3 regions of the Streptomyces sp. NPDC048383 genome follow, and region 3 is predicted to be linked to each of the others. Evidence: riboswitches for the same ligand, from Rfam matches in the RefSeq annotation. Region 3 holds a riboswitch; each other region holds the start of a gene.
What was found. Region 3 has a riboswitch for cobalamin ahead of AB0D46_RS25675 (ribonucleoside-diphosphate reductase subunit alpha). Riboswitches for the same ligand answer to the same signal wherever they lie in the genome.

Region 1 (9,727 bases), on a different contig from region 3:
GCTGCCGGAGGACGACACGACGGAGAACGTCGCCGGAGCCGTCGAGGACCTGCTCACGGACCCGTCGTACCGCGAGGCCGCCGGGCGGCTGCGGGACGAGGCGTGGCGGATGCCCTCCGCCGCCGAGGTCGTTCGGGAACTGGAGCGGTCGGTGCACGTCCACCGGGCTGCCGTCGCCGCCACCGCCGCCGCCGGTACGGTTTGACACCTCGCATCGGGCGGGGACGGCGGTTGCCCGCCGTCGTACGGAGGGACGAGCAGCGGGCGTGGGCCCGAGCGGGGGCCGGAACGTCGCAGGTGCGTTCCGGCCCTCCTGTTCGACGTACGGGTGTCCGGCGTCCGGGTGTCCGACGTACGCGCATCCGGCGTACGGGCCGCCTCCACCGGGTGCTCCTGAGCTGCCGCGCGCGGTCCGCGCGGCGCGTTCGCGCACGTGGCGGCCCTGGACGGTACCCGAGTGACCGGGAGATCGCCAGCCGTGCGGCGCGCACGGCCGGCCGGCGGCGACGGTGGGACACCCGCGGGCTTGACGCCCCGGGCCGGGTCGTGTTGCACTCCGGCTGATAAGTACTCAGCACCAGGGGAAGCCGGTCGAAATCCGGCGCTGACCCGCAACCGTAGGCCCGGCAACCACCGGGCGAGTCGGAACACCTGGCGCGCAGTCATGTACACGAGGAACGCCGTCGCGGACTACGGTGTGGCCGTCAGCAGCTCCCCCACGGCTCGACCGTGCACGGGAGTGCATCGCCACGCAGCCAGCCCGCCCGGCAGGGACGAGAGGCCGGCGGTGGCGACCGAACAGTGGCAGACGCGGCACCCGCACCCCGGACGGCACCTGCCGTCCCCGGTCACCGCGACGCTCCCGACCCCCGGCACACGAGTGGCCTTCCTCACGCTCCCCCGCCGACGTACGGGCCGCGTCCGCGATCCCCTCGGGCCGTCGACCGAACCCGAGACGTGGCGACCTGACGCCTGACGCCCGACGTCCGACGCCCGGACCCCGAACCGTCGTGCCACGGGGCCGACTCGGCGTCGAAGACCATCCGTTCCATCCGCGGTGAGAGGACCCACCCATGCCCCGCAACCTCCCGAAGACCCTGCTCCCCGCACTCGCCGCGGCCCTACTCGTATCCGGCTGCGGAGGCGGCGGCGCGCCCGCCGCCGGCCCCTCGTCGGCCGCGCCCGTGAAGGGTTTCCCCGTCACGGTGGACAACTGCGGGGTGAAGACCACCTACCGGCGTCCGCCTCAGCGGGCCGTCTCGCTGAACCAGCACGCGACCGAGATCATGCTGGCGCTCGGCCTGGAGAAGTCGATGGTCGGCACCGGCTACCTCGACGACCGGATCCTCCCCGAGTACCAGGGCGCGTACGACAGCGTGAAGGTCCTGTCGAAGGAATACCCCTCCTTCGAGGTCCTGTTGCAGGCCGAACCGGACCTCGTCTACGGGGGATGGTCTACGACCTTCGCCGAGAAGGAGGGCCGTAGCCGCGCCGCCTTCACCAAGGTCGGGATCAACACGCACCTCAACAGCGAGGAGTGCCCGACCGGTCCGGTCGACGCGGCCGCGATGGACGCGGAGATCCGCACCGTCGCGAAGATCTTCGGGGTGCCCGAGCGGGGCGAACAGCAGGTGACGAAGCTGCACGGGGTCCTCGACCGCGTCGAGTCGCAGCTCGTGGGCGTGCCGCCGGTCAAGCTCTTCGTGTACGACAGCGGCGACAAGACGGCCTTCACCGCGGGCGGCAAGGGCATCGGCAACGAGATGATGCGTCGGGCCGGCGGGGTGAACCTCTTCGCCGACCTCGACAAGGCCTTCGGTGACGTGTCGTTCGAGCAGGTGGCGCAGCGCGCGCCCGAGGCCATCGTGATCTACGACTACGGCGACCAATCGGTCGAGGACAAGAAGAAGTTCCTGCTCGCGCACCCGGCGCTGAAGGACGTACCGGCGATCAAGAACCAGCGCTTCGCGGTGTTGCCGCTGTCGTCCACCGTGCTCGGTGTGCGGATGCCGGCGGCCGTGGAGTCGCTGGCGCGTCAGCTCCACCCGGGCCGGGTCCAGTGACCGGGGTGAAGGCCGTGGCGTCCGGGCCGGCCGCGGAGGCGGGCGTCTGCCCGCCGGCCGCGGCGGTCCGGGGGCGGCGGGCGGGGGCGCCCTATCCGATCGTGCTGGCGCTCCTGGGCGTTCTGGTGGCGGGCACCGCGACGGCCGGGATCGCGGTCGGCTCGATCGGCGTGCCCGCCGGTCAGGTGTGGGGCATCCTGCTGCACCAAGTGGCCCCGGCTCTCGTCGAGCCGACGTGGACCCCGGTGCGCGAGACGATCGTCGTCGATGTCCGGTTGCCCCGGGTGCTGTTGGCCGGCGTGGTGGGCGCCGGCCTGTCGGTGGCCGGGATGGCGTTGCAGGCGCTGGTCCGCAACCCGCTGGCCGACCCGATGCTGTTGGGGGTGTCGTCGGGGGCCTCGGTCGGGGCCGTGCTCGTCGTGGTGCTGAACCTGAGCCTGTTCGGCCTGTTCACCCTGCCGATCGCGGCGTTCTGCGGGGCGCTGGCCGCCCTGGTCGCCGTCTACTTCCTCGCCCGCTCGGGCGGCCGGATGACGACGGTACGACTGGTCCTGGCGGGCGTGGCGACGGCCGAGGTGCTGTCGGCGGTGGCGAGCTTCCTGATCGTCACCTCGAACGATCCGCACAAGACGCAGTCCGCCCTGCGCTGGATGCTCGGCGGCCTGGCCGGCACCACGTGGACGACGGTGTGGATCCCGGTCGGTACGGTCCTGATCGGGACGGCCGTCCTGCTCGGCCTCTGCCGTCCCCTGAACCTCCTGCTGGCCGGTGAGGAAGCGGCCGCGGCCCTCGGGCTGGACGTGCACCGCTTCCGCGGCGCCCTGTTCACGCTGGTGGCCCTGATGATCGGCACGATCGTCGCGGTCAGCGGACAGATCGGCTTCGTCGGGCTGATCATGCCGCACGTGGTGCGGCTGCTCGTGGGGGCCGACCACCGGCGGGCGCTGCCCGCCGCCGCGCTCCTGGGGGCGGCGTTCCTGATCGCCGCGGACCTGGCCGCCCGGACCCTCATGAGCCCGGAGGAGATCCCCGTCGGCATCCTCACCGCCCTGGTCGGCGGTCCCTTCTTCCTCTGGCTGATGCGACGGAAGGCGGCGCGGTGATGAACAAGCCGAACGTGACGACCGGGGCGACCGGGGCGACCGAGGCGACCGAGGCGACCGGCACGACCGGAGCCCCCGGGTCCCTCGAAGCCGAGGGAGTCAGCGTCGTCCTGGGCGGCAAGGTCCTCGTCGACCGGGTGTCCCTGCGGGCCGATCCCGGCGAGGTGGTGGGCCTGGTCGGGCCCAACGGGGCGGGCAAGTCGACGCTGTTGCGCACCTTCTACCGGGCGCTGCGACCCACGTCGGGGCGGGTGCTGCTGGACGGCGACGACGTGTGGCGGATGCCCGGCAAGCGGCTCGCCCAGCGGCTCGCGGCCGTGTTGCAGGAGACGTCCGGGGACTTCGAGTTGACGGTGTACGACGTGGTGGCCATGGGCCGCACCCCGCACAAGCGGGCCTTCGCGGGCGATGACGCCGCCGACCGCGACGTCATCACCCGGTCGTTGGACGAGCTCCACGTGGGCGCGCTGGCGCACGCGCCGTTCGACCGGCTGTCGGGCGGGGAGAAGCAGCGGGTGCTGATCGCCCGCGCGCTCGCCCAGTGCACGGGGACGATGGTGCTGGACGAACCGACGAACCACCTGGACCTGCGCCACCAACTCGACGCGCTGCGACTCGTCCGGCGCCTCGGCGTCACGGCCGTCGTCGCCCTGCACGACCTGAACCTCGCCGCCGCCTTCTGCGACCGCATCTGCGTGATGGCCGCCGGCCGCGTGATCGTGACGGGCACTCCGCGGGAGGTGCTCACGGCGGAACTCCTGTCCGACGTGTACGAGGTGGAGGCAGAGGTCATGGCGCACCCACGCACCGGGGTGCCCTTCATCAGCGTGCATCCGGGCCTCGACGGTCCGCCGGGTCGGGTCGCCCCTTCCGAGCCTTGACCTGACCTGCTTCGACCTGCTTCGACCTGCTCCGGCCTCACCCGGACGGCGCTGGAGTGGACGGCGGGCCGCTGCGGGTACGTGACCACGGCCGACCGGGTCGCCGCGGCCTGGTGACGGCCGGCCGGGCGATCCGGTGACACACGAAGACCTCACACGCTCCTCGCGTGAGCGGTCGGACGCGTGCTGAGGCGGGTCCTAGCCGGTGGGGACTCGGCCGGTGGGGAGTCGGCCGGTGGGGAGTCGGCCGGCGCGGCGCAGCCCGGCGGGGGTGGTGCCGTACCAGCGGTGGACCGCGCGGCGCAGGGCGCGGGCGTCGGCGTAGCCGCTGCGGGTGGCGACCGCGTCGAAGGTCAGGTCGGTGTCGTGGAGCAGTTGGGTGATGTGGGCCCTGCGTACGGCTTCGACCTCGGTGCTCCAGGTGGTGCCGTGTTCGTCCAGGCGGCGTTGCAGGGTTCGGGTGCTGAGGGCGAGGCGCCGTGCGACGCCGGTCAGCGTCGGCGCGCCCTCGTCGTGGGCGGAGACCAGGGCGGCGCGGAAGAGGTCCAGCCAGTCGCGCAGGGGTATCGCCGAGGCGAGGGTCCGGTCGGCGTGGTCGCGCAGGACGGCGGAAAGGCCGATCTGGGCATGCGGGTTCGGGGCCTTGAGGTCGGCGGCGAGGAAGGTGATCGAGCTGACCGGGGCTTCGAACTCGATGGCGCGGGTGCCGTACAGCCGGGTCAGGGCCTCGTGTCGGCGGGGTGTTTCGGCGGCCAGCGCGACGTGGACGGGGACGAGGTCGCGGCGGGCGGCTTCGCCGAGCCGGCGCCGGTACACGCCCAGTGCGTACGAGCGGACGGCGCAGGCGGCCGGGTGGGACAGGTCGGACTGGTTGATGTGACTGATGGTGATCCGGTCACCGTCCTCGGCGATCCGCAGGTTGTCGGTGCGGGTGTCGAGGACGGTGGACAGATAGGCAGCCGCGTCCCGGATGCCTTCGAGCGGGGTGGCCGCGGAGGTGATCAGGTAGTCCCAGACCCCGAGGGTGCCGATGGCCGACTCCTGCGCCATCAACAGGGAGGTCTCCGTCCACGAGGCTCGGCCTGTCGTCAGTTCCAGGACGCGGATGATCGAGGCGGCGGGAGTCCGGCACGCGTCGTCGTCGAGGTGCTCGCGCGCCAGACCCAGCAGGTGGGCGTAGGTGTGTGGGGGTACGCCGACCAGCTGTGCGGCTTTGACGTTCAGTCGGGTGAGGGCGGACGAGGTCGTCCCCTGGTGTGCGTGTGAGACCACGAGGGCTGAGCATAGACCAGCGGGATTCGGCCACTTCACGCCGGAGGCCGGCGTCGAGTGTCCCCTTCGTGGCGCGGCCGGTCCCCCGTGGCGCGCGCGGTCCTCCGGCCGGCGCGTGCCGTCCTCGACCGGGGCTCGTTCGCGGCCCTAGCGTGGTGGTCGTTCGGGTCACGGCGCCGCCCCCCGCAGAGGGTGGCGCCGTCGATCCGCTGAGGTGGATGGCGACGGTCCTGCCGTACGGGGGTCGGACGGACCGCGCCATTGCCCGCGGGTTCAGGAGGACTGGCGGGTGTACGAGCCAGGCGTCTCGCCGAAGTGACCCTGCGGGCCGATCGCGGAGTTCGTCGCGCGGGGGCTCCGTCACAGGACGTTCATCAGGATGATGGCCACGAGGTTCAACAGGATGACGGCGATGACACCGCCCACGGCCATCCAGGCCCGTTGCGATTCGTCCATGCGTACGAGGCACCTCCCGGCTCGGGCGCGTCACCACGCGCGGCTCCGGCGGCGGCCGCTCGGGGGCGGTCCGCCCCCCGCCATCATGCCCCGGTTCCACCCGGCGCACAGTTCGGCCGCCGGTGGCCGCAGCGACGCGGTCGCGCCCGCTCCGGTCAGGACACCCACCCGGTGGTCATGCCGAGGACGGCGGAACCGTCCCCGTCGGCCAGCTTCGTCCCGGTGAAGTCGCGGGCCCACTGCGAGGTCTGGATGCGGAACGCGGGGCGGTCCTCGGTCAGGGCCTCCATGACCGCCTCGGCCGCGCCGGCCGGGGTCTGGGCGCCGTCCAGGAACTGGCCGACCGTACGGTCGACGTAGCTGCGCATCGCGTCGGCGTACGGGCCGGCAGCGGCGATCCGACCCTCGATGTCGAGTCCGATGTTGTTGACGAACTCGGTGGCCACGGCGCCGGGCTCGATGACGGACACGCTCACGCCGACGGCGCCCGCGACGGGGGCGAGGCTCTCCATGTACCCCTCGACGGCGAACTTCGCCGCGCAGTAGGCCTCGTTGAAGGGCTGACCGACGACGCCGCCGACGCTGGTGACCGTGATGAGTCGACCCCCGGTGGCCCGCAGGTGCGGCAGGGCGACCTTGGAGACGTTGAGGACGCCGAAGAAGTTGACCTCCATGACCTGGCGGACGTCGGCGACTGTTTCGAGTTCGAGGGTTCCGACGTGTCCGGCGCCCGCGTTGTTCACGACGGCGTCCAGCCGGCCGTAGTCGGCGATCACGCCGTCGATCGCGGCGGCGACCGAACGCTCGTCGACGACGTCGAGCTGTCGGATGTCGACGTCCACGCCCGCCTCGGCGGCTGCCTCGCGCAGGGCGTCGGCCCGGCCGGTGTCACGCAGGGTGGCGATCGTGCGCCAGCCGGCCCGGGCGGTGGCAATGGCGGCGGCCAGGCCGATTCCGGAGGACGTTCCGGTGATCAGAACGGTGCGGCCGACTCCGCCGGAGGGCGCGGAAGCGGCGTCGGGCGTGGCTTCGGGGGTGACGGGGAAGGACGTCATGGCGGTCGCCTTTCACGGAACGTGATTTATGTGCGTGCACACACACCATAAAGTTATGTGCGTGCGCACGCAACCTCTAGACTGCCGACATGCCGAAGAAGCTCACCGAAGCCGAGATGCCGGCGGCCGACTACGCCTTCTACGGACTGGTCTGGGCCGGCACCGTGATGACCGACCGCGTCGACCGGGCCCTCGTGAAGGCCCACGACCTACCCGTGTCCTGGTTCGAGGTCATGCTGTGGCTGGCCTCCAGCCCCGAGCCCGTACCCGCCTCCGTACTCGGCAACAGCACCCTGCTCAGCCGAAGCCAGGTGTCGCGGGTCGTGGACGCGCTACAGGCACGGGGCCTCGTGACGCGCACGCCCTCCACCCGCGACGCCCGGTCGGTGGAGGTGTCCCTCACGGAGGCGGGCCGCACGGTGTTCGCCGAAGCCGACGCCACCCGCCGCGCAGCCCTCGCCCCGGCCTTCACGGACCTCCTCGACGAACGGGACCTGGAGGCGCTGGGCACCGTGTGGCGCAAGCTCAAGGCCGCGAAGGACGTCAAGGACGCGTAGGCCCGACCGCCGCGCCCTCGGGGACGGTCGGCGCCTCGGAACCGACGGCGTCTTCGGCGGACGCCAGCCCCGCGGCGGCCGCGAAGAGGCGGGCGCAGCGCCGCGTCATGGCCGCGGGGGTCTGCTCCGGGTGCTTGACCCACCAGCGCACGAGGGTGGCGACCAGGTCCCGCCAGACGTACTTGAGCGCGTCGGCGTCCAACGGGTCGCTGGATCCGGTCGCGCGCAGCAGCTCGGCGGTGCCCCCCGCGGCGAGCCCGTCGATGGCGGCCCAGTACTCCGAGGCCCTCCGCACGGCCTCGCCGTCGGGCGGCAGGGTGGTGTCGTAGAGGACGAACCACGCCTCCCGCTGCCCCTCCAGGGCCGTGAAGAGGGCGTGCAGCACGCGCAGGGGGGTGTGCGGCGAGGTCCCGCTCGGGCCCATGGCCGCACGGATGGTGGCGAGGACGCGGTCGCCGACGGGGACCAGGCAGGCGACGTAGAGGTCCTCCTTGGTGCCGAAGTACTGGTGCAGCAGCGTCTTCGTGACACCCACCCGGGCGGCGATCGCGGGGAGCGAGGCGGCCGCGTAGCCGCGGGTTCCGAACTCCTCCGTGGCGGCTTCGAGCATCTGCTGCCGACGGTGCTGCCGGGGGACTCCCTTGGTGCCCGCTTTGGAAGGAGGGGTTGCCATGAGCGGATATTATCAGTAAGTAATTTACCCCTTGGTAAATTCCTGCCACCTCCGGAGCGCATCCATGGCCGGTACCACCGTTCAGCCGACGTCCCGTACCCGCTCCTGGTGGGGCTGGGGCTGGGCGGACGCCCACCCCGACGACGCGGAGTGCGTCGCGATGGGCGCCCTGCTCCCCGGCACCCTCGCCCGCCCGCTCCCCCTGCCGCGCGTCCGCGACCTGGACGTCCCCGCTCCCGCCGTCGCACCGCCGCCGAGCCTCGCCCACCTGGTCCGCGACGACCCCGCGGACCGGGCGGCGCACGCCATGGGCAAGGCGTACCGCGACGTCGTACGGGCGCTGCGCGGCCGGCCCGGCCGCATCCCGGACCTCGTCGCCCGTCCGACGGACGAGCAGGGGGTGGCCGACCTGCTGGACTGGGCCGGTGACCGGCAGGTCGCCGTCGTCCCGTACGGCGGGGGCTCCTCCGTCAGTGGGGGCGTGGAGTACCGCGGCGACGCCCACCGGGCGGTGCTGTCCCTGGACCTGACGGCCATGGGCCGGGTCCTGGAGGTCGACACCGAGGGCCGGGCGGCCCGCATCCAGGCCGGCGCGCTCGGGCCGGCCCTGGAGGACCAGTTGCGGCCCCACCTGCTGACCCTGCGGCACTTCCCGCAGAGCTTCGAGTTCTCCACCCTCGGCGGCTGGCTCGCCACCCGGGCGGGCGGGCACTACGCCACCGGGCACACGCACATCGACGACTTCGTCCAGTCGCTGCGCGTCGTCACCCCGGCCGGCACCAGCAGCTCCTGGCGACTGCCCGCCTCCGGGGCCGGCCCGTCCCCCGACCGCCTGTTCCTGGGCTCCGAAGGGGCGCTCGGCGTCATCACCGAGGCCTGGGTGCGCCTCCAGGAGCGGCCCCGCCACAAGGCGTCCGCCGCGGTGACGTTCACCGACTTCCAGGACGCGCTGCGGGCGGTGCGCGCCCTCGCCCAGGGCGACCTCTCCCCCGCGAACTGCCGGTTGCTCGACGCCGGCGAGGCGGTGTTGGCCGGCGCGGGCCGGGGTGATCGCGCCGTGTTGGTGCTGGGCTTCGAGTCGGCGGACGAACCGGTGGCCAGGAGGCTGGAGCGGGCCGTGCGCCTCGCCCTCTCGTACGGTGGCCGGCGCGACGGCGCCACCACCGGCGGCGGCACGCCGGCCACGGCCCCGGTCGGCGACGCGGCCGTGCGTGCCTGGCGGTCCGCGTTCCTGCGGATGCCCTACCTGCGCGACGGCCTGGCCCGGATGGGCGCCGTCGCGGAAACGTTCGAGACGGCCGCGACCTGGGACCGGATACCGGGCCTGATCGACGCCGTGCGCACCGAGGTCGGCGCGGCGGCGCTCAAGGCCACGGGTCACCCCGCGACCGTCAACTGCCGCCTGACACACGTGTATCCGGACGGCGCGGCCCCCTACTTCACCGTGCTCGCCGCCGGCCGCGCCGGTGACGAGGTGGCCCTGTGGGACGACCTCAAGGCCGTGGCGGGCGAGGTCCTGCACCGCCACCGGGCGACCATCACCCACCACCACGCCGTGGGCCGTGACCACCGCCCCGGCTACGACCTCCAGCGCCCCGAACCCTTCGCCCTCGCGCTGCGGGCCGCGAAGGGAGTGCTGGACCCGCGGGGCATCCTGAACCCGGGCG
Region 2 (9,727 bases), on a different contig from region 3:
TGAAAACCGTCCCGGTGACCTGTTTCGGCGTCAATCACGCGGACTTCTCCGCCGACGGCCGGTACTTCATCGTGAGCTGCGAGTTCTCCGGCGAACTGCTCAAGGTCGACACCGAGAAGATGGAGGTCATCGGCCAGCAGAAACTCCCCTTCGAGGGAGCGATGCCGCAGGACGTCAAGGTGTCCCCGGACGGGAAGACGTTCTACGTCGCCGACATGATGGCGCACGGCATGTGGGTGCTCAGCGGCGACAAGTTCGACACCCCGAAGCTGCTGCCCACCGGAAAGGGCTGCCACGGCCTGTACATCAGCCGTGACTCCAAGGAGATGTACGTCCCCAACCGGGGCGAGGGCACCATCTCCGTCTTCGACTTCAAGCAGAACCGACTCACCAAGAAGTGGGAACTGCCCGACGGCGGCAGCCCCGACATGGGCGGTGTCTCCGCCGACGGCAAGGTGCTGTGGCTCTCGGGCCGCTACGACTCCGAGGTCTACGCGATCGACACCGCGTCCGGCAAGGAACTCGCCCGCATCCCGGTCGGTGACGGCCCGCACGGACTCGCCGTGTACCCGCAGCCCGGGCGCTACTCGCTGGGGCACACCGGGATCTTCCGCTAGGTCGAAGGAGCGGCCGGCCCGCCCCCGACGTACGGACATGACAGTGCCCCGGGAGCTCGCACAGCTCCCGGGACACCGGGTCAACGGGGGGCGCCCCGCCGGACGCCCCCCTGTTCATGGGCCCGTGGTCACCAGGCCACGGGCAGCCGCTCGGGCAGCCGCTTGATGAACCCCGTCCGCCAGACGAGGTTCTCCGCCGGCACCGCGAGCCGCAGCTGCGGCAGCCGCTCGACCAGCACCTCCAGCGCGATCTCGGCGTGCGCCCGGCCCAGCGCCGAAGCCGGGCAGAAGTGCCGGCCGGCGCCGAAGGCGAGGTGCGCGTTCGCGCCCTCCCGCTCCAGGTCCAGCTCGTCCGGGTTCTCGAACGCCTCCGGGTCGAAGTTGGCGCCCTCCAGCAGGACCAGGACCAACTCGCCCTCCTTCACCAGGACGTCGCCGACCCGGACGTCCGCCAGCGCGATGCGCGGCAGCCCGTCCCCGACGGACAGGTTCCAGCGCAGCAGCTCGTCGACCGCCCCGCCCATCCGCTCCGGATGGGCGCGCAGGTACCCGATCAGCTCCGGCCTCTGGAGCAGCGCCAGGATCGCGAGGACCAGGAACGCCGACGTGGACACCGCGCCCGCGCCGAACAGGGACACGGCGACCGTCGCGAACATCTCGTCCGTCAGGTGCGCCGACTCGGGGTCGGCCTCCTTCAGGTCCGCGAACCGGCCGAGGAGCCCCGTACGCTCCTCGGACGGCAGCGCGAGCTGCGCCCGCAACTGTCCGGCGAAGTAGTCGACGTCCTTGTACCAGTTGAGCGCGGAGTCGGCGAACGGCTGGCGGGCGGTCATGAACGCGACGTCCAGCCCCGACATCAACCGGCGCCGGTCCTCGTACGGAACCCCCAGCACCCGGCAGTGCAGCGCCGCCGAGAAGGGGTCGGCGAACCCCGCCCGGAGATCGGCCGGAGCGCCCTCGGCGACGAGCCGGTCGAGGAGCTCGCCGGCTTGGGCGCGCAGGTGATCCCGGAGCCCATGCTGCCGCGGGTTGAGCGCCTTCATGACCGCGTTGCGCAGGCCGGCGCTGTTGATGTTGCCCATGTTGTTGACGACCTCGGGCGGGATCGTCAGGGCGTACTGGCGGGGCACCCCGGCGTTCGCGGTGTCCTTGAGGCTGAAGCGCTCGTCCTCCAGGACCTGCTTGGCCAACGCGTAGCTGCTCACCAGCCAGGCGGGGTCCCCGGTCAGGGTGCGGACCTTGGCGACCGGCGCCTTCTCGCGGAGCCAGGAGCACTCCTCGGGCAGTACGTCACCGCGCCGCGAGAGCGGGAAGTCGAGGAGCGGCTCCCGCTCCCGGCCGTCCGCGCTCTCAAGCTGCTCGACGCTCATCGACGGTCCTCTCGGTGGTCGCGTGGTCCACGGTGCTCTGAGGTGCCGTGCCCCGCGGTGCGGTGGTGGTCGGGGCCGCGGTGTTCGCCTGCCCGGTGTCGGTGGCGTCGACGGCCTCGGGGCGCACGACGGCGTACGCCTGGTTGCGGGTGGCGCGCAGGCCCCCGCCCCGGGCGAAGAGGAGGTCCGTCATCGGCATCTTGACGTGGTAGGCCGCCACGGAGGACGGCACGTCGAGAATGCTCGGGGTATCCACGAAGAAGGGCAGCTCCGCCGCCATGTAATCGAAACAGACCTGCAACTGCGCGTCGGTGATGGATTCACCTTCCGGCAACTTGGATCCGACGAAATGGAGAGCCATTTCCTCACAACCCTTGCGGAATGCGTCATCCGTCTCCAAGAAATGGAGCACGCGCCGGTGCAGAAGTTGGTACACGGGGTTCGACTCGAACTCCGAAAGCGCCCTCACGCGGATCTCGGCCTGTTGGGGACCTGATTCCTCCACGCCTTTGAGAATCCTCCTCCGGACCGCCTTGATCTCTTTCGCCGCGCGCTTCTCCGCATGCTCCGGGGTGTAGCCGAAGGCGGCGAACATCCGGTCGACGTGGAGGTCCGCGTAGACGAAGTCGACCTGCGCGAAGCGGGTCGTGGCCCATCGGGCGAGACTGGACACGCGCTCGGCACTGAAGTAGCTGTTGCCAGGACTCACTCCGATGAGCACATGGTCGCCGTCTTCCCAGATATGGCGGCAGGTGCGGGTGAAGGGCAGAACTTCGAATGATGCGTCAGCTGTGATCGTCACCTGTGTGATCGCCCTTGTTGCCGCTTGTCCCTGGGAGCCCTGCGCTCCCGGTGTGGCGGCAATGTCTGAACGTTATGCCGTGATCCCGGAGCGTGACAAGTGGCGGCCGGATTTCTTGGCCGGAATTATCGCTTCCGCGTTACGGAAGAGTAATTGAATTTGTTTCTGCCGACCGAACGGGACCCGCGGGACGCGGCCCGCCCGGCGGCCGCTACCCTGAGCCGGTCAACAAGCACCAAGAAGGGGTGGACCCAGTGGCGGACATCGAGAGCGCACGGGCGACGTTCGGCAGGTTCGACGCGGACGGCGACGGCTTCGTCACGGCCGACGAGTACAGCGCGGCCATGAAGGCCATGGGCGACGCGTTCGTCACCGGCGCCGTCGCGGACGCCGTCGTCGCCTCCAAGGACGCGAACGGCGACAAGCTGCTCAGCTTCGACGAGTTCTGGGCCTCCCTCAACAAGTAGGCCCGCGCGCGGCGAGCCGGCCCGCGAGCCGAGCCGGCCCACGCCCGCCCACCGCCCCCGCCCGCCCCGGCGGGGGCGCGTCAGGCCGTGTCCCGGCCCTGCGGCGGGGCGTCCGGCCCCGTCATGCCGTCGACCTCGGCCAGCGCCTCCTCCAGCCAGCGCAGCCAGAACGTCTCCAGGGCGATTCCCCCGTGCAGCACGAGCCGGCGCAGCCGGTCCTCGACGGCGTCGCGGCCCGGCGGGAAGTCCTTCGCCTCGATGGCCTCGTACGTCTCCAACTGCCCCTGGTGCAGCTCCAGATGCCGCCGCAGCTCGGGCAGCAACCCCTGCGGTCCCACGACGCCCGCCGCCCGGATGCGCAGCAACAGCGGATCCCGCATCGGCTTGGGGTCCTGGCTCTCGCCGACCCACCGGGCCAGCTCCGCGCCACCGGCCGGCAGTACCTCGTACTCCTTCTTGCGGCCCCGCAGCGGCACCTCGCCGGGCAGCGCCCGGATCAGCCCCGCCTCCTCCAGCCGACCCAGCTCCCGGTAGATCTGCTGGTGCGTCGCGGACCAGAAGTACCCGATCGACCGGTCGAACCGCCGGGTCAGCTCCAGCCCCGACGAGGGCCTTTCGAGCAGGGCGGTGAGGATGGCGTGCGGGAGCGACATGCCGCCATCCTAGGGAGGCCCGGCGCGGCTCAGCGCCAGGCGGCCAGGGCCTCGGGGACGCGCGGGCCCGGGGAGTCCTCGTCCAGCAGGCCCCGGGAGCGCAGGAAGGCCGTCACGGCCGGCGACCAGGCCTGGCGCAGGCCCGCCGAGGCCAGCAGCTCCGGGTCCGACAGCAGGGCCGTCGCCGGCCCGGTGCGGATGCCCGCCGGGGTCAGGACGGCCGCGTCGTCGGCCCAACGGACCGCGAGGTCCACGTCATGGGTGGCCATCACCACCGTCGTGCCCGCCCGCCGCAGCCCCGCCAGGACGTCCAGCAGCCGTTCCTGGCCGTCCGGGTCCAGGCCGGCCGTCGGCTCGTCCAGGATCAGCACGCGCGGCGCCATCGCGACCGCGCCCGCGATGGCCGCGCGCTTGCGCTGCCCGTACGAGAGCAGGTGCGTGGGACGGTCCCGCAGCGCGGTGATGTCCAGGGCGGCCAGCGCCGAGTCGACCCGCTCGCGGACCTCCGGGGCGGCCAGCCCCAGGTTCATCGGACCGAAGGACACGTCCTGTTCGACGGAGGCCGCGAACAACTGGTCGTCCGGGTCCTGGACCACCAACTGCACCGACGTCCGCAGCCGGGTCAGACCGGTCCGGTCGTAAGCCACCACCGCCCCGTCCAGCCGCAGTTCGCCCGAGCCGGGCCGCAGGCCGCCGCTGAGCAGCCGCATCAGCGTGGTCTTGCCGCTGCCGTTGCGGCCCAGCAGGACCAGCGCACGGCCCGGCGCGATGGCGAAGTCCACGCCGGCGAGGACGGCGGGACCGTCCTCGTAGGCGTAGCCCGCGCCGACCAGCTCCACCAACGGGGTCACGGACACAGCTCCTTCAGTACGAGGGTCAGGCCGACCAGGGAGGCCGGCAGGGCGGCGGACGCCGCCAGGAACCGCCGGGACAGGGTCGCCTCGGGGACGAGCACCCGCAGCGCGCCGTCGTAGCCGCGCCCGGCCAGCCCCTCCTGGAGCCGGCCGGCGCGGTCGAAGGCCCGTACGAACGAGGTCGCCGCGAGCCCGGCCAGCGAACGCCACACCGCGGCCCGGTTCGTGTGCCCGAGGCGGGCCGCCTGGGCCCGGCGGACCTGGGCCATCGAGTCGAGCAGCAGGAACCCGATCCGGTACATGACCAGGGCCACGTCCACGACCGGGGCCGGCACCCCGGCGCGCACCAGCCGGGGCAGCACGTCGGAGACCGGGGTGGTGAAGGCGAACAGCAGCACCCCGAGCGAGGCCGCCGAGGTGCGCAGGAGCAGCTCGGCGGCGTGCCGGGGCCCGTCGGGGGCGAGCGAGACGAATCCCGACGGGCCGCCCAGGGACACCAGCAGCGGCAGCGCGCCCGTGCAGCAGAAGCCGAGCGGGACCCGGAAGGCCCGCCACAGCTGTCGGCCGGCCACCCCGGCGGGGCCGAGCAGCACCGCCAGGGTCGCCGCGGCGACCAGCGGCCCGCCGGGCCAGGGCGGCAGGCACACGGCGGTGACCGTCAGCCCCAGCCCCAGCAGGGCCTTCTCCAGGGGATGGCGGCGGCGCCAGCGACTGCCGTGCGCCGCCACGTCGATCGGCAGCACCGCGCTAGCGCTCCGCGCCGGCCGCGCCGGCCGTACCCGGGTCGGCGCCGGTCCCGGCGCCCGTCCCGCTCCCGCCGTCCGCCCCGGCCGCGAGCGCCGCGCCCTGGCGGCGCCCCTTGCGCACGCCGAAGTAGTACGCGAGCACGCCCGCGCCCAGCGCCGCCTGGAGGGCGAACAGGGCCGACTCGATCTCGCCCGACGGGGGTTCGTACAGGGGGGAGAACCAGGGTTCGTAGTCCGGCTTCAGCTCGGTGATGGCCGCCTCCGCCTGCGCGTCGGCGCCGGCGAACGGCTCCTCCTTGCCGTCCCCGAGTCCCAGCGCGAGCGGGAGCACGGCCAGCGCCGCCACCAGGAGCAGCAGCAGGGTGTTGATCTTCGCGTTCCTGGTCATCGGGCCGCCGCCTCCTGCTTCGTCGTGGTACCGGTCAGCCGGGCGACGCCCAGGCGCACCAGGTCGGACCTGCTCGACTGCATCAGCAACCGCACCACGAGCACCGTCAGCAGGCCCTCGCTGATCGCGAGCGGGATCTGGGTGAGGGCGAAGATGCCCGCGAACTTCTCCAGCGCCCCGACGAACCCGCTGGCCGGGTCCGGGAACGCCATGGCCAGCTGGACGGAGGTCACGCAGTAGGTGACGAGGTCGGCGAAGAAGGCGCCGAAGAAGACGGTCACCATCAGCGGCACGTCGAACTTCTTCAGCAGCCGGTAGACCCCGTAGCCCGCCCAGGGGCCGGCGATGGCCATCGAGAAGACGTTGGCGCCGAGCGTGGTGAGCCCGCCGTGCGCCAGCAACAGGGCCTGGAACAGCAAGGTGATCGTGCCGAGGACCGCCATGATCGGTGGCCGGAACAGGATGGCTCCCAGTCCGGTGCCGGTGGGGTGCGAGCAACTGCCCGTCACCGAAGGGATCTTCAGGGCGGAAAGGACGAAGGTGAACGCTCCGGACGCCCCGAGCAGCAGGGTGCTCTCGGGATTGGCCTTCACCTCGCGGGTGAGGGCGCGGACGCCGTGGACGACGAAGGGAGCGGATGCGGCGCCCCAGGCGACCGCGTGCAAAGGGGGCAGGAACCCCTCGGCTATATGCATGAGTAGAGAGACCTCTCCAGCACCTCGTGGATGGACGACGCGCCTCGGCCGGTCTCCTGGCTCACGGGTACTGATGCCCTGACTCCGCCTTCCCGGGGCCGTGCGGTCTCCCGCGCGGAACCCAGTGGCTTCCCGCAGGAATGGAGCCGGACTTCCCGATCACAGTGGCGAGGGCCGCACCGGTTTTCCACCGGTTTCCCGAACACCAAGGCCCGCTGACAGTAGTCGGCCGCGCGGACCGGTAACAACCCGGCCCCGCCGGCGGGGGTGACCCGGGCGGGTGCGGCCCGATGGCGGCCGGGGCGGGGGCGTCCTACCCGGCCGGCCTCGACCGGTGACGGCGAAGGGGGCCCGGGGTGTGCGACACCCCGGGCCCCCGACCGCGCGTCGGACCCGTCAGGTCAGCACGTGTTGGGGTGCGAGACGTCCACCACGACCCGTTCCGGGTTGTGCAGGACGGTGACGCCGTAGGTCGGCTTGGTGTCGAAGGCGGCGCCGAAGGTCACGTACCCCTCGTAGTCGCCCGTCATGGCGAGACCCTTGAGCTTGGACAGGTAGATCTTCTGGAGCCGGGGGCCCTGGTACACGTTCTGGCCCGCGTCGTCGTGCCCCGCGGCCGGGTTCAGGCGGATCTCCAGGAAGTACTTCCCGGCCAGCGGCACGGGCTTGCCCGAGCCGTCGTAGACCAGCTTGGGAACGGGGCTGACGTTGACCGTCGGGACGTAGCCCTGGAGGTCGATCACGATCCGGTCGAAGGTGCAGTGCCCGCCCCAGCGGGCGTTCACGACGAGCGGAGTCTGGGTGTTGGTGGTGGAAGCGGCGGCGGAGGCGGCGGTGGCCGGACCGGCGAGCGCGAGTCCGGCGGTGAGCAGCGCGCCCGTGGCCAGGGCCACGATCCGCCGACGACGAGGACGAAGCAGGTGACGCATGACGTTCCCCCGATTCTTCAGAGACGGGGACAGGGTTGTCATCGGGTAGGACACCCGAGGGGCGCCCACGGTTGCACGCCGGCGCCGCCCCGTTTCCGCCCGCTGCGGAGGCCCGCGGCCGGCGCGGCGCGCCCGGCGGCCGGTCAGTGCGCCAGCAGGGCGCTCACCTCGGCGTCGAGGTCGTAGTGGCGGCGCTCCTGCCCGCGCGGGACCAGGGCGGTCATCCGGCGGCACAGCTCGCGGACGTCCTTGGCGCGGGCGGAGACCACGCAGTTCTGCAGGCCGTTGCTGAAGGCGAGGAGGACCCGCGGCTCCGAACCCTGCCGGCGGGGCCACACCTGTATGTCCCCCTCGCCCGTCGCGGTGGCCTCCCCGTCGAGCAACAGCTCCCGGGAGAACACCCAGCGCGCCAGGTGGACCCCCGCGCCGCGGAAGTCCACGGCCAGCTCGTACGGCCGGTCCGTGCGGTAGACGAAGACCCCCTGCAGGGGGACGGACGCGGGCGCCGCCTCCAGTCGGAGCGGCAGGACGCGGTGCTCGGTGACGGAGGTGTGCAACGGATGAGCCTTCCTCTCGAACGGGGTCTTCCGGGGCCGTTCCGGCACGCCGGCCGACCCCCTCGGCCCGGCCGGGCGCCGAAGGTCCCGAGCCGGACGGGCCCCTGGACCCGTCTTCGCCGCCCGCGGGCAGCCGCATGCCGACCAGGGCGGACGCCCCGGCGCCGAGCGTGCCGACCAGCAGCAGGGCCGCGTCCGGGTTGACGTACGGGGGCTCGCGGCGGTGACCGGTCCGACCAGCCCGACCGTGGTCGGGGCGGTCGGTTCGTGCCCATCGAATGACCGCGAGGCATGCGGGCTTGGAGCCCAGTGCGATGTTTCCACGCTTCCCCCCTCGCCGGTACGCGAGATCGTAGCCGCCCCCTGCGACGCCCCTGCCCCGCCCCTGGTTCCGTACGCGGAAGAGCCCGCCCTCCGGCGGGGAGGGCGGGCTCTCGGTTCGCGGCGGCGGGCGGCGCGGTCGCCGGGCGGTGGTTCCGCCCGTCACCATCGCCGCCGGCCGGTCAGGTCCGGTCGGCGCCGGTCAGCACTCGATGACGTTGACCGCGAGGCCGCCGCGGGCGGTTTCCTTGTACTTGACCTTCATGTCCGCGCCGGTCTCCTTCATGGTCTTGATGACCTTGTCGAGGGAGACCTTGTGGCTGCCGTCGCCGCGCATGGCCATCTTCGCGGCGGTGACGGCCTTCACGGCCGCCATGCCGTTGCGCTCGATGCAGGGGATCTGGACCAGGCCGCCGACCGGGTCGCAGGTCAGCCCCAGGTTGTGCTCCATGCCGATCTCGGCGGCGTTCTCCACCTGCTCCGGGGTGCCGCCCAGGACCTCGGCGAGGGCGCCGGCCGCCATCGAGCAGGCCGAGCCGACCTCGCCCTGGCAGCCGACCTCGGCGCCGGAGATCGAGGCGTTCTCCTTGAACAGCATGCCGATCGCGCCCGCCGCGAGGAGGAAGCGGACCACGCCGTCCTCGTCCGCGCCCGGCACGAAGTTCATGTAGTAGTGCAGGACCGCGGGCAGCACCCCGGCCGCGCCGTTGGTCGGGGCGGTCACCACGCGCCCGCCCGCCGCGTTCTCCTCGTTGACCGCCATCGCGTAGATGGTGGTCCACTCGCTGCGGTGCATCATCGGGTCGCCCTCGGTGCGCAGCTGGCGCGCCGTGGAGGCGGCCCGGCGCTTGACCCGCAGGCCGCCCGGCAGGATGCCCTCGCGGGACATGCCGCGCGCGACGCAGGCCTGCATGACCCGCCAGATCTCCAGGAGGCCCTCGCGGATCTCCTCCTCGGTGCGCCAGGCCTTCTCGTTCTCCATCATCAGGGAGGAGATCGACAGGCCGGTCTCGTTGGCGAGGCGCAGCATCTCGTCGCCGGAGCGGAAGGGGTACTTCAGCTCGGTGTCGTCGAGCTTGATCCGGTCCTCGCCGACCGCGTCCTCGTCGACGACGAAGCCGCCGCCGACCGAGTAGTACGTCTTCTCCAGGAGCGGGTTGCCGGCCTCGTCGTAGGCGAAGAGCGTCATGCCGTTCGCGTGGTACGGCAGCGAGCGGCGGCGGTGCAGGATCAGCTGGTTGGGCTCGTCGAAGGCGATCTCGTGGCCATCGCCTATCTCCGCCCCCAACAGCCGCAGCCGGCCGCTCTGCCGGATGCGCTCGACCTCG
Region 3 (9,727 bases):
GTCCTGGTTCAACCTGGCCCTGCTGCACAAGTTCCGCCACGACTGGGAGCAGGCACGGGCCGCGGGGCTGCGGGCGGTGGCGCTCCTGGACCGTGAGGCGGGCGCCCCGGACTGGTGGAACGTCGGCATCGCCGCGACCGCGCTCCAGGACTGGCCGCTGGCCCGCCGGGCCTGGCAGGCGTACGGGCTGAAGGTGCCCGGGGACCCGCACAGCAGCGCGGGGACCGGCGAGCCCGTCGGCATGGAGCTGGGCAGCGCCGCGGTGCGGCTGTCGCCCGAGGGCGAGGCCGAGGTCGTGTGGGGCCGCAGGCTCGATCCGGCCCGGATGGAGGTCCTCTCGATCCCGCTGCCCTCCTCGGGGCGGCGCTGGGGCGAGGTCGTCCTGCACGACGGGGTCCCGCACGGCGAGCGGGTCACCGCGGCCGGACCCTCGTACCCCGTCTTCGACGAGATCGAGCTGTGGGCGCCCTCGCCGGTGCCGACCTGGGTGGTGCTGCTCGAAGCGGCCACCGAGGCCGACCGCAACGCGTTGGAGCAGCTGGCCTCGGACGCGGGCTTCGCCGCCGAGGACTGGTCCTCGTCGGTGCGGCTGCTGTGCCGGACGTGTTCGGAGAGCGCGATGCCGAGCGGCGAGGCCGCCGGCGACCACCTGGACCCGCACGACCACAGCGAGCCCGGTCACCCCGGCCCGCTGGGCCACCGCACGGCGGGCTCCGGTCCGCTGTGGGTGCCCGAGCGCGAATGCGGCATCGCCGCGCCGGCCGGCCTGGTGCGCGGGCTCCTGGACGGCTGGGTGGCCGACAGTCCGGACAGCCGGGAGTGGCGGGATCTCGAAGAAGTCTGCTGAGTGCGGGCCGTAGGCTGTACCGGTCACATCGGTGGCTCGGGCGAATCTACGGAAGGCGTACGGCGGACATGGCGCAGCAGGAGAACCAGGTGGTCCCGGTCGACGACGAGGGCTGGGTCGTGGACACCGAGGACTGTGAGGCGCGCGAGCTCGCCCACCGCGAGCGGGGCACGTCCCGCCCGATCACGGTGGTCGGCAACCCGGTGCTGCACCGGGAGTGCAAGGACGTCACCGAGTTCGGCGAGGAACTGGCGCAGCTCATCGACGACATGTTCGCCAGCCAGAAGACCGCCGAGGGCGTGGGCCTGGCCGCGAACCAGATCGGCGTGGACGCGAAGGTCTTCATCTACGACTGCCCGGACGACGACGGCAAGCGCCACACCGGTGTCGTCGTCAACCCGAAGCTCGTCGAGCTGCCGGCCGCGGGCCGCGTGCTGGACGACTCGAACGAGGGCTGCCTGTCCGTCCCGACCGCCTACGCCGCGCTGGCCCGCCCGGACTACGCCGAGGTGACCGGCCAGGACGCGCGGGGCAACCCGATCAAGGTCCGTGGTACCGGCTACTTCGCCCGCTGCCTCCAGCACGAGACCGACCACCTGTACGGGTACCTGTACATCGACCGGCTCTCCAAGCGCGACCGCAAGGACGCCCTGCGCCAGATGGCGGAGAACACCCCGCGCTACGAGGTCGTCCCGAACGACTGATCCGCGCCCCGTTCGGCCGTGAGGGCCCCGCACCGGATGCCGGCGCGGGGCCCTCGTCGTGGGACGGCCGCGCCCGGCACCGCCGGTCGGGCCGCCGTCGCTCAGGCCACCGCGCGCGGCCCCCGGAAGGCGCGGCGGAAGGCGTTCGGGGTGGTGCCGAGGGTGCGCAGGAAGTGGTGGCGCAGGGCGGCCGCGTTGCCGAAGCCGCTGCGGCCGGCGATCGCGTCGACGGTCTCGTCGGAGGACTCCAGCAGCTCCTGCGCGAGCAGCACCCGCTGGCGCAGCACCCACTGGTACGGGGTGGTGCCCGTCTCCTGCTGGAAGCGGCGGGCGAAGGTGCGCGGGGACATGTGCGCGCGCTCCGCGAGCTGCTCGACGGTGATCTCCTCCGCGAGGTGGCGGGCCATCCAGCCGAGCACCTCGCCGACCGTGTCGCAGGAGGTGCGGGGCAGCGGTCTCCGGATGAACTGCGCCTGACCGCCGTCGCGGTGCGGCGGTACGACCATCCGCCGCGCGATCGTGTTGGCGACCTCGGCGCCGTGCTCCTGGCGCAGCACGTGCAGACAGGCGTCGATGCCCGAAGCGGTACCGGCGGCCGTGATCACCGGCCCCTCGTCGACGTAGAGCACGTCCGGGTCGACCAGGGCGCGCGGGAAGCGGCGCGTCAGCGCGGGGGCGTGCATCCAGTGCGTGGTGCAGCGGCGCCCGTCCAGCAGCCCGGCCGCCCCCAGGACGAAGGCCCCGCTGCACACGCTGAGCACCCGCGCCCCCCGGTCCACGGCCCGTCGCAGGGCGTCGAGGAAGGGCTCGGGGTACTCCCGTACGGCCGCCTTCCGGTCGGCGGGCAGGCAGATCAGGTCGGCCTCCTCCAGCCGCTCCAACCCGTACCGCGGCGCGATGGCGAAACCCACGTCCGCCATGGTCAGCGGGCCCTCCTCGGCTGCGCACACGGCGAAGTCGTACACCGGCATTCCCTGCTCGCTCCGGTCGATCCCGAAGACCTCGCAGAAGATCCCGAACTCGAAGGGCGCCACCTCGTCGACGAGCGCCACCGCCACATTCCTCAGCATGGCCCCAGTGTGGCAGTAATTCGCTCTTCGATGACAGTCCTGCCACTGGCCGGGTTCCGTCGACGGGGTGACAGTGGAGACATGAACACGTTCCTGAGCTACCTCGCCGTCCTCGCCGTCGCCGCCCTGCTCCTCGCCCCCAGCCTGTACGGGCTTCTGCGCGAGCGGCGCGTCGACCAGCAGCTGCGGGCCGTGGAGCACCGGGTCGTGTGGCTGCCGCGCCAGAAGGCGGGCGGACGGACACCGGCCCCGGTCCGGCCCGGCCGACGGCCCCTCGTCCGGCGCCGGGGGCGCCTCGCCCACTGAGCGCCGCCGACGCCCTCCCCCCCCCGGAACGCGAAGGAGCCGGGACGCGATCGCCTCGCGTCCCGGCTCCCGTCACAGCGGGGGTGCGCGGCCGTACTAGAAGTCCTCGTCCAGGTCGACCGTGCCCTCGACCGCGACCTGGTAGGCCGACGGGCGGCGCTCGAAGAAGTTCGTCAGCTCCTGGACGCCCTGGAGCTCCATGAACGAGAACGGGTTCTGCGAGCCGTACACCGCGGGGAACCCGAGGCGCACCAGACGCTGGTCCGCGACGCACTCCAGGTACTCGCGCATCGACTCGGTGTTCATGCCCGGCAGACCGTCGCCGCACAGGTCACGACCGAACTGCAGCTCCGCCTCCACGGCCTCCTTCAGCATGTCGGTGACCTGCTGCTGGAGGGCGTCGTCGAAGAGCTCCGGCTCCTCCTTGCGGACGGTGTCCACGACCTCGAAGGCGAAGTTCATGTGCATCGTCTCGTCGCGGAACACCCAGTTGGTGCCCGTCGCCAGACCGTGCAGCAGGCCCCGCGAACGGAACCAGTACACGTACGCGAAGGCGCCGTAGAAGAACAGGCCCTCGATGCACGCCGCGAAGCAGATCAGGTTCAGCAGGAAACGACGGCGGTCGGCCCGCGTCTCCAACTGGTCCAGCTTCTCGACCTCGTTGATCCACTTGAAGCAGAACTGCGCCTTCTCGCGGATCGAGGGGATCTCCTCGACCGCGTCGAACGCGGCGGCGCGGTCGTCCGGGTCGGGCAGGTAGGTGTCGAGCAGCGTCAGGTAGAACTGGACGTGCACGGCCTCCTCGAACAGCTGGCGCGACAGGTACAGCCGCGCCTCCGGGGAGTTGATGTGCTTGTACAGCGTCAGCACGAGGTTGTTCGAGACGATCGAGTCGCCCGTCGCGAAGAACGCGACCAGCCGGCCGATCATGTGCTGCTCACCGGGCGTCAGCTTCGCGAGGTCCGCGACGTCCGAGTGGAGGTCGACCTCCTCGACGGTCCAGGTGTTCTTGATCGCGTCCCGGTAGCGCTCGTAGAAGTCCGGGTAGCGCATCGGGCGGAGCGTCAGCTCGAAGCCCGGGTCCAGCAGGTTCTTCTTCTTGTCGGTGGTGCTCACTGGCAGGCCTCGCACGATTCGGGGTTCTCAAGGGAGCAGGCCAGCGCCTCCGCGTCGGTCACGGCCTGCGGGAGCGCCGCGGGGGCGGCGGCCTGCGCGGCGCGGGCGATCTTCGTCGCCGGGCGCGAGCGCAGGTAGTACGTGGTCTTCAGGCCCTGCTTCCAGGCGTACGAGTACATCGAGCTGAGCTTGCCGATGGTCGGCGTCTCCAGGAACAGGTTCAGCGACTGGGACTGGTCGAGGAACGGCGTACGGGCGGCCGCCATGTCGATCAGCCCGCGCTGCGGGATCTCCCACGCGGTCCGGTACAGCTCGCGCACCTCGGCCGGGATCCAGCCGAAGCCCTGCACGGAGCCGCTGGACTCGCGCAGCGCCTCGCGGGTCTGCGCGTCCCACACGCCGAGCCGCTTCAGCTCGCTCACCAGGTACGCGTTGACCTGGAGGAACTCACCGCTGAGGGTCTCGCGCTTGAACAGGTTGGAGACCTGCGGCTCGATGCATTCGTACACGCCCGCGATCGAGGCGATCGTCGCCGTGGGCGCGATGGCCAGGAGCAGCGAGTTGCGCATGCCGGTCTTCGCGACGCGGGCGCGCAGGGCGTCCCAGCGCTCGGGCCAGTTCAGCTCGACGTCGTAGTGGTCCGGGTGCAGGACACCGCGGGCGGTACGGGTCTTCTCCCAGGCCGGGAGCGGGCCGCTGCGCTCGGCGAGGTCGCAGGAGGCCTCGTACGCGGCGAGCATGATGCGCTCGGAGAGCTTCGTGGACAGCGCCTTCGCCTCGGGGGAGTCGAAGGGCAGCTTCAGCTGGAAGAAGACGTCCTGGAGGCCCATCGCGCCCAGACCCACCGGACGCCAGCGGGCGTTGGAGCGCCCGGCCTGCTCGGTCGGGTAGAAGTTGATGTCCACCACGCGGTCGAGGAAGGTCACGGCCGTGCGGACGGTCTCGTCCAGGCGCTCCCAGTCGATCTCCCCGCCGTCGGCCCCCCGCACGACGAAGGCGCCCATGTTGATCGAGCCGAGGTTGCAGACGGCCGTCTCGCTGTCGTCGGTGACCTCGATGATCTCGGTGCACAGGTTCGAGGAGTGGACGACCGAGCCCGGCTCGGCGGTCTGGTTCGCCGTGCGGTTGGAGGCGTCCTTGAAGGTCATCCAGCCCTGGCCGGTCTGCGCGAGGGTGCGCATCATCCGGCCGTACAGGTCGCGGGCGGGCATGGTCTTGCGGGCCAGGCCGTCCGCCTCGGCCTTGCGGTAGGCGGCGTCGAAGGCGTCGCCCCACAGGTCCACGAGTTCGGGGACGTCGGCGGGGGAGAACAGCGACCACTGGCCGTCGGAGTTCACCCGGCGCATGAACTCGTCCGGCACCCAGTGCGCGAGGTTCAGGTTGTGCGTGCGGCGCTGGTCCTCACCGGTGTTGTCGCGCAGCTCCAGGAACTCCTCGATGTCCGCGTGCCAGGTCTCCAGGTAGACGGCGGCGGCGCCCTTGCGCCGGCCGCCCTGGTTCACCGCGGCGACGGAGGCGTCGAGGGTCTTCAGGAACGGGACGATGCCGTTGGAGTGGCCGTTGGTGCCGCGGATCAGGGAACCGCGGGCGCGGATGCGGGAGTACGACAGGCCGATGCCGCCGGCGTGCTTGGACAGGCGGGCGACCTGGTGGTAGCGGTCGTAGATCGAGTCCAGCTCGTCCAGCGGGGAGTCCAGCAGGTAGCAGGAGGACATCTGCGGGTGCCGGGTGCCGGAGTTGAAGAGCGTGGGGGAGGACGGCAGGTAGTCGAGGCGGCTCATCAGCCGGTAGAGCGAGGCCACTTCCTCGACGGCCTGGACGCTGTCGTCCGCGGCGAGGCCGCAGGCGACGCGCAGCATGAAGTACTGCGGGGTCTCGATGACCTGGCGGGTGATCGGGTGGCGCAGCAGGTAGCGGCTGTGCAGGGTGCGCAGGCCGAAGAAGCCGAAGCGGTCGTCGGCGCCTTCGGCGAGGGCGTGTTCGACCAGCGAGTTCAGCCGGGCGGCGTGGGCCGCGACGAACGCGGCCGTGCGGTCGGCGATCAGGCCCTCGCGGTGGCCGACGGCGACGGACCCGGCGAACGAGGAGGAGCCCTGGCCCGCGGCCTCGTCGGCGACGGCGAGGGTCAACAGCCGGGCGGCGAGGCGGGAGTACGCCGGGTCCTCGGAGATCAGACCGGCCGCGGCCTCGGTGGCCAGCCCGCGCAGTTCGGCCTCGTCGGCGACGGAGCTGCGGCCGCGCAGGGCGGCGGCGGCGACCCGGCCGGGGTCCGTGTCGGGCAGGTCGGCGGTGAGTTCGGTGAGGGTGCGCAGCAGTGCGGTCCCCGGGCCCTCGGGCGCGAGCGCGGCCTCGTTGGCGGACTGGGCGGACTCGGCGCGCGGTGCGGCGGGCGCGATGGTCACGGGGGGAGCTCTCCCTCACTCGGCCCGGTCTTCGACGGGGCGGGGAGAGCGGGCGCACGCGGGAAGGCCACGCACCGGCCCGGACAGGGCAGGCGGTACGTGCACCGCGTGGCGTCCACCGGCCCAACCGCGAGGCCCGGACGTGTCGGCACCCGGTTCGGTCGAGCCGGGCGCGCTGTCGGCAGGTCCTCGGACTTGCGGACGCACCAATGGGTGCACTTCATACCGTTGCGGGACAGTTCCGGATTCGCACCGGATTCCCCTGCGGCGACAGCAGGCATGAGCATACATGTGGGGGCGGCCCGTTGCGGTAGCCCCCACATGTTGTGTCGGGGTGGCTACTGCTCGGGTGCGTACAGCTCCAGGGCGTAGGTGATCAGCGGCACCGTGGGCATCGGGGACCAGTCCCGGGTGGGGGTGCGGACGAAGCCCAGCCGGCCGTACAGCCGGTGCGCGGCCGGCATCTGCGGCTGGGTGGACAGCACCAGCCGGGTCACTCCGGGAAGGGACCTGGCCCGCTCGGCGCAGGCCCGTACGAGGGCCTCGCCGGCGCCCTTGCCCCGACCGGCGGCGGCCACCGCGAGCATCCGGAACTCGGCCTCGCCGGGGCCGGCTATGTCGGCGAGCGGGCTGCCCGGCGGGGCGAACGTCACACCGCCCAGCAGGCGCCCGTCGAGCACGGCGACGAGCACCTCGCCCTCCCCGGCGCGGCCGGCGACGTCGCGCAGCGCGCGCTCGTAGGAGCCGTCGGGGTTGCCGTCGAGCAGACCGTCCCCGAGGTAGGCCAGCGCGGTGATGTCGCCCAACTCTTCGTACTCGGCGGGGAGCGCCGCCCTGATCGTCATGTCCATGCGTCGAGTGTGCGGGACGGACGCGGGGCCCGGGCGACCCGCTCACGCGGAAGGGCCCGCCGGGGGTGGCGGGGCCCTTCCCAGGGGTGCTCAGCAGCAGCGGAAGCCCTCGCGGGGGTCCGCCTCGCGGGCGTCGGTGCGGGCCCGTTCGAAGGCGCGGCGGGTCATGACCCCGGCCTGCGGGTCGTGGGCCCGGGCGTGGGCGACGTAGCGGTCGTACGCCGCCTCGCCGGAGAACTCCCGTACGTAGTACCGGGCCTTCGCCAGCGCCTCCCGCAGTCCGCCCACCGCGCGCGCGGTGTTCACGCGACGGGCTCCTTGACCTTGCCGCCGCCGCTGTCGAGGCCGGCCGCCGCCAGTTCGGCCTTCTCCTCGGCCGTGGCGATGAGCCCGGCCGGGGCGACGATCTTCGACTCGGACCACGGGACCTCGGAGAGGCGGACCGACTCGGGGTGGGCGATCGCCCTGAAGCAGGTCCGGCCCGCGTCCACCAGCACGATGATGATGAGGACCGCGAACAGCACCGACAGGACGCCGTCGACCGTGGCGTTGGTGACCACGGTGTGCATCTCGTCCATGGTCTTGGCGGGCGGCAGCACCTTGTCGGCGTCGATGCCCGTCTGGTACTTGTCGCGCTGGGCGAAGAAGCCGACCTTGACGTCCTCGGAGAAGATCTTCTGGTAGCTGGCGGTGAGGGTGACGGCCACGTCCCACGCCAGCGGGACCCCGGTGACCCAGGCCCACTTCAGTCGCCCGGACTTCACCAGCAGGGTCGTGCAGACGGCCAGCGCGACCGCCGCGAGCAGCTGGTTCGCGATGCCGAACAGCGGGAACAGCTGGTTGATGCCGCCCAGCGGGTCCTTGACGCCGACCCACAGGAAGTAGCCCCAGCCGCCGACGACGACGGCGCTCGCGAGCCACACGCCCGGCTTCCAGCTGACGTCCTTGAAGGACTTGTTCACGTTGCCGAGGGTGTCCTGGAGCATGAACCGGCCCACGCGGGTGCCCGCGTCGACCGTGGTCAGGATGAACAGGGCCTCGAACATGATGGCGAAGTGGTACCAGAACGCCTTCATGCCGGCGCCGCCTATGACGGCCGAGAAGATCTCCGACATTCCGAGTGCGAAGGTCGGCGCGCCACCCGTACGGGAGAGCAGGCTGCTCTCCTCCACGTCCTTCGCGGCCTGCGCGAGGGCGTCCGGGCTGATGGCGAAGCCGAAGTTGGAGACGGCCGCGGAGGCGGTCTCGACCGTGGTGCCGATGACGCCGGGGGGCGAGTTCACGGCGAAGAAGAGGCCGGGCTCGATGATGCAGGCGGCGATGACGGCCATGATGGCGACGAACGACTCGGTGAGCATGGCGCCGTAGCCGATGACCCGGACCTGGGTCTCCTTCTGGATCATCTTCGGGGTGGTGCCGGAGGCGACCAGGGAGTGGAAGCCGGACAGGGCCCCGCACGCGATGGTGATGAAGACGAAGGGGAACATCGAGCCGGCGAACACCGGTCCGTCACCCCGTGCCGCGAAGTCGGTGACCGAGGGCATCTGCAGCGTCGGCATCGCGATGACCACGCCCAGCGCCATCAGCGCGATCGTGCCGACCTTCATGAAGGTGGACAGGTAGTCGCGGGGCGCGAGCAGCAACCACACCGGCAGCACCGAGGCGACGAAGCCGTACGCGATCATCCAGACGACCAGCGTCTCCTTCTCCAGGGTGAAGGTGTCCGCCCAGGAGGACTCGGCGACCCAACCGCCCGCGACGATGGCGAGCAGCAGCAGCGCGACGCCGATGGCGGAGACCTCGGTGACCCGGCCCGGCCGCAGCACGCGCAGGTACACGCCCATGAAGAGGGCGATCGGGATGGTCATGCCGATGGAGAAGACGCCCCAGGGGGAGTGCGCCAGGGCGTTGACGATGACGAGGGCCAGCACCGCCAGCAGGATGATCATGATGGCGAACACGGCGACCAGGGCGGCGGCTCCGCCCACCGGCCCTATCTCGTCCCGGGCCATCTGGCCGAGCGAACGGCCGTCGCGGCGAGTGGAGAAGAACAGCGTCACCATGTCCTGGACGGCGCCGGCGAAGATGACGCCGACGACGATCCAGATGGTGCCCGGCAGGTAGCCCATCTGCGCGGCGAGCACGGGACCGACGAGCGGACCCGCGCCGGCGACGGCCGCGAAGTGGTGGCCGAAGAGCACCCGACGGTCGGTGGGATGGAAGTCGACACCGTTGTCGAGGCGTTCGGCGGGGGTGGCCCGGGTCTTGTCGACCCTCAGGACGCGCCGCGAGATGAAGCGCGCGTAGAAGCGGTAGCCGATGGCGTACGAGCCCAGCGCGGCCGCGAGCAGCCAGGCGGCCGAGATCTCCTCGCCCCGCGAGAGGGCCAGCACGCCCCAGCCGATGGCTCCGATCAGGGCCACGAGCGCCC

Region 1: linked by a shared signal. The riboswitch ahead of AB0D46_RS36715 (ABC transporter substrate-binding protein) and the one ahead of AB0D46_RS25675 (ribonucleoside-diphosphate reductase subunit alpha) in region 3 are both predicted to bind cobalamin.
Region 2: linked by a shared signal. The riboswitch ahead of AB0D46_RS23940 (energy-coupling factor ABC transporter permease) and the one ahead of AB0D46_RS25675 (ribonucleoside-diphosphate reductase subunit alpha) in region 3 are both predicted to bind cobalamin.

Annotation. Positions count from the first base shown of each region.
Region 1 is NZ_JBEZKS010000095.1:7,522-17,248, reverse strand. It holds gene AB0D46_RS36720 (glycosyltransferase) at 1-205, shown strand, start outside; cobalamin riboswitch at 536-674, shown strand; gene AB0D46_RS36715 (ABC transporter substrate-binding protein) at 1,074-2,063, shown strand; gene AB0D46_RS36710 (iron ABC transporter permease) at 2,162-3,166, shown strand; gene AB0D46_RS36705 (ABC transporter ATP-binding protein) at 3,166-4,047, shown strand; gene AB0D46_RS36700 (AraC family transcriptional regulator ligand-binding domain-containing protein) at 4,246-5,319, opposite strand; gene AB0D46_RS36695 (SDR family oxidoreductase) at 5,931-6,830, opposite strand; gene AB0D46_RS36690 (MarR family winged helix-turn-helix transcriptional regulator) at 6,920-7,387, shown strand; gene AB0D46_RS36685 (TetR/AcrR family transcriptional regulator) at 7,374-8,060, opposite strand; gene AB0D46_RS36680 (FAD-binding oxidoreductase) at 8,125-9,727, shown strand, end outside.
Region 2 is NZ_JBEZKS010000037.1:20,294-30,020, forward strand. It holds gene AB0D46_RS23900 (YncE family protein) at 1-617, shown strand, start outside; gene AB0D46_RS23905 (cytochrome P450) at 746-1,987, opposite strand; gene AB0D46_RS23910 (tRNA-dependent cyclodipeptide synthase) at 1,968-2,789, opposite strand; gene AB0D46_RS23915 (EF-hand domain-containing protein) at 3,044-3,256, shown strand; gene AB0D46_RS23920 (PadR family transcriptional regulator) at 3,337-3,909, opposite strand; gene AB0D46_RS23925 (ATP-binding cassette domain-containing protein) at 3,939-4,766, opposite strand; gene cbiQ (cobalt ECF transporter T component CbiQ) at 4,757-5,506, opposite strand; gene AB0D46_RS23935 (energy-coupling factor ABC transporter substrate-binding protein) at 5,511-5,897, opposite strand; gene AB0D46_RS23940 (energy-coupling factor ABC transporter permease) at 5,894-6,592, opposite strand; cobalamin riboswitch at 6,621-6,817, opposite strand; gene AB0D46_RS23945 (hypothetical protein) at 6,994-7,521, opposite strand; gene AB0D46_RS23950 (SsgA family sporulation/cell division regulator) at 7,665-8,078, opposite strand; gene AB0D46_RS23955 (L-serine ammonia-lyase) at 8,602-9,727, opposite strand, start outside.
Region 3 is NZ_JBEZKS010000041.1:51,618-61,344, reverse strand. It holds gene AB0D46_RS25700 (hypothetical protein) at 1-847, shown strand, start outside; gene def (peptide deformylase) at 916-1,551, shown strand; gene AB0D46_RS25690 (helix-turn-helix domain-containing protein) at 1,653-2,621, opposite strand; gene AB0D46_RS25685 (hypothetical protein) at 2,703-2,927, shown strand; gene AB0D46_RS25680 (ribonucleotide-diphosphate reductase subunit beta) at 3,024-4,043, opposite strand; gene AB0D46_RS25675 (ribonucleoside-diphosphate reductase subunit alpha) at 4,040-6,445, opposite strand; cobalamin riboswitch at 6,608-6,739, opposite strand; gene AB0D46_RS25670 (GNAT family N-acetyltransferase) at 6,784-7,296, opposite strand; gene AB0D46_RS25665 (YbdD/YjiX family protein) at 7,387-7,584, opposite strand; gene AB0D46_RS25660 (carbon starvation CstA family protein) at 7,599-9,727, opposite strand, start outside.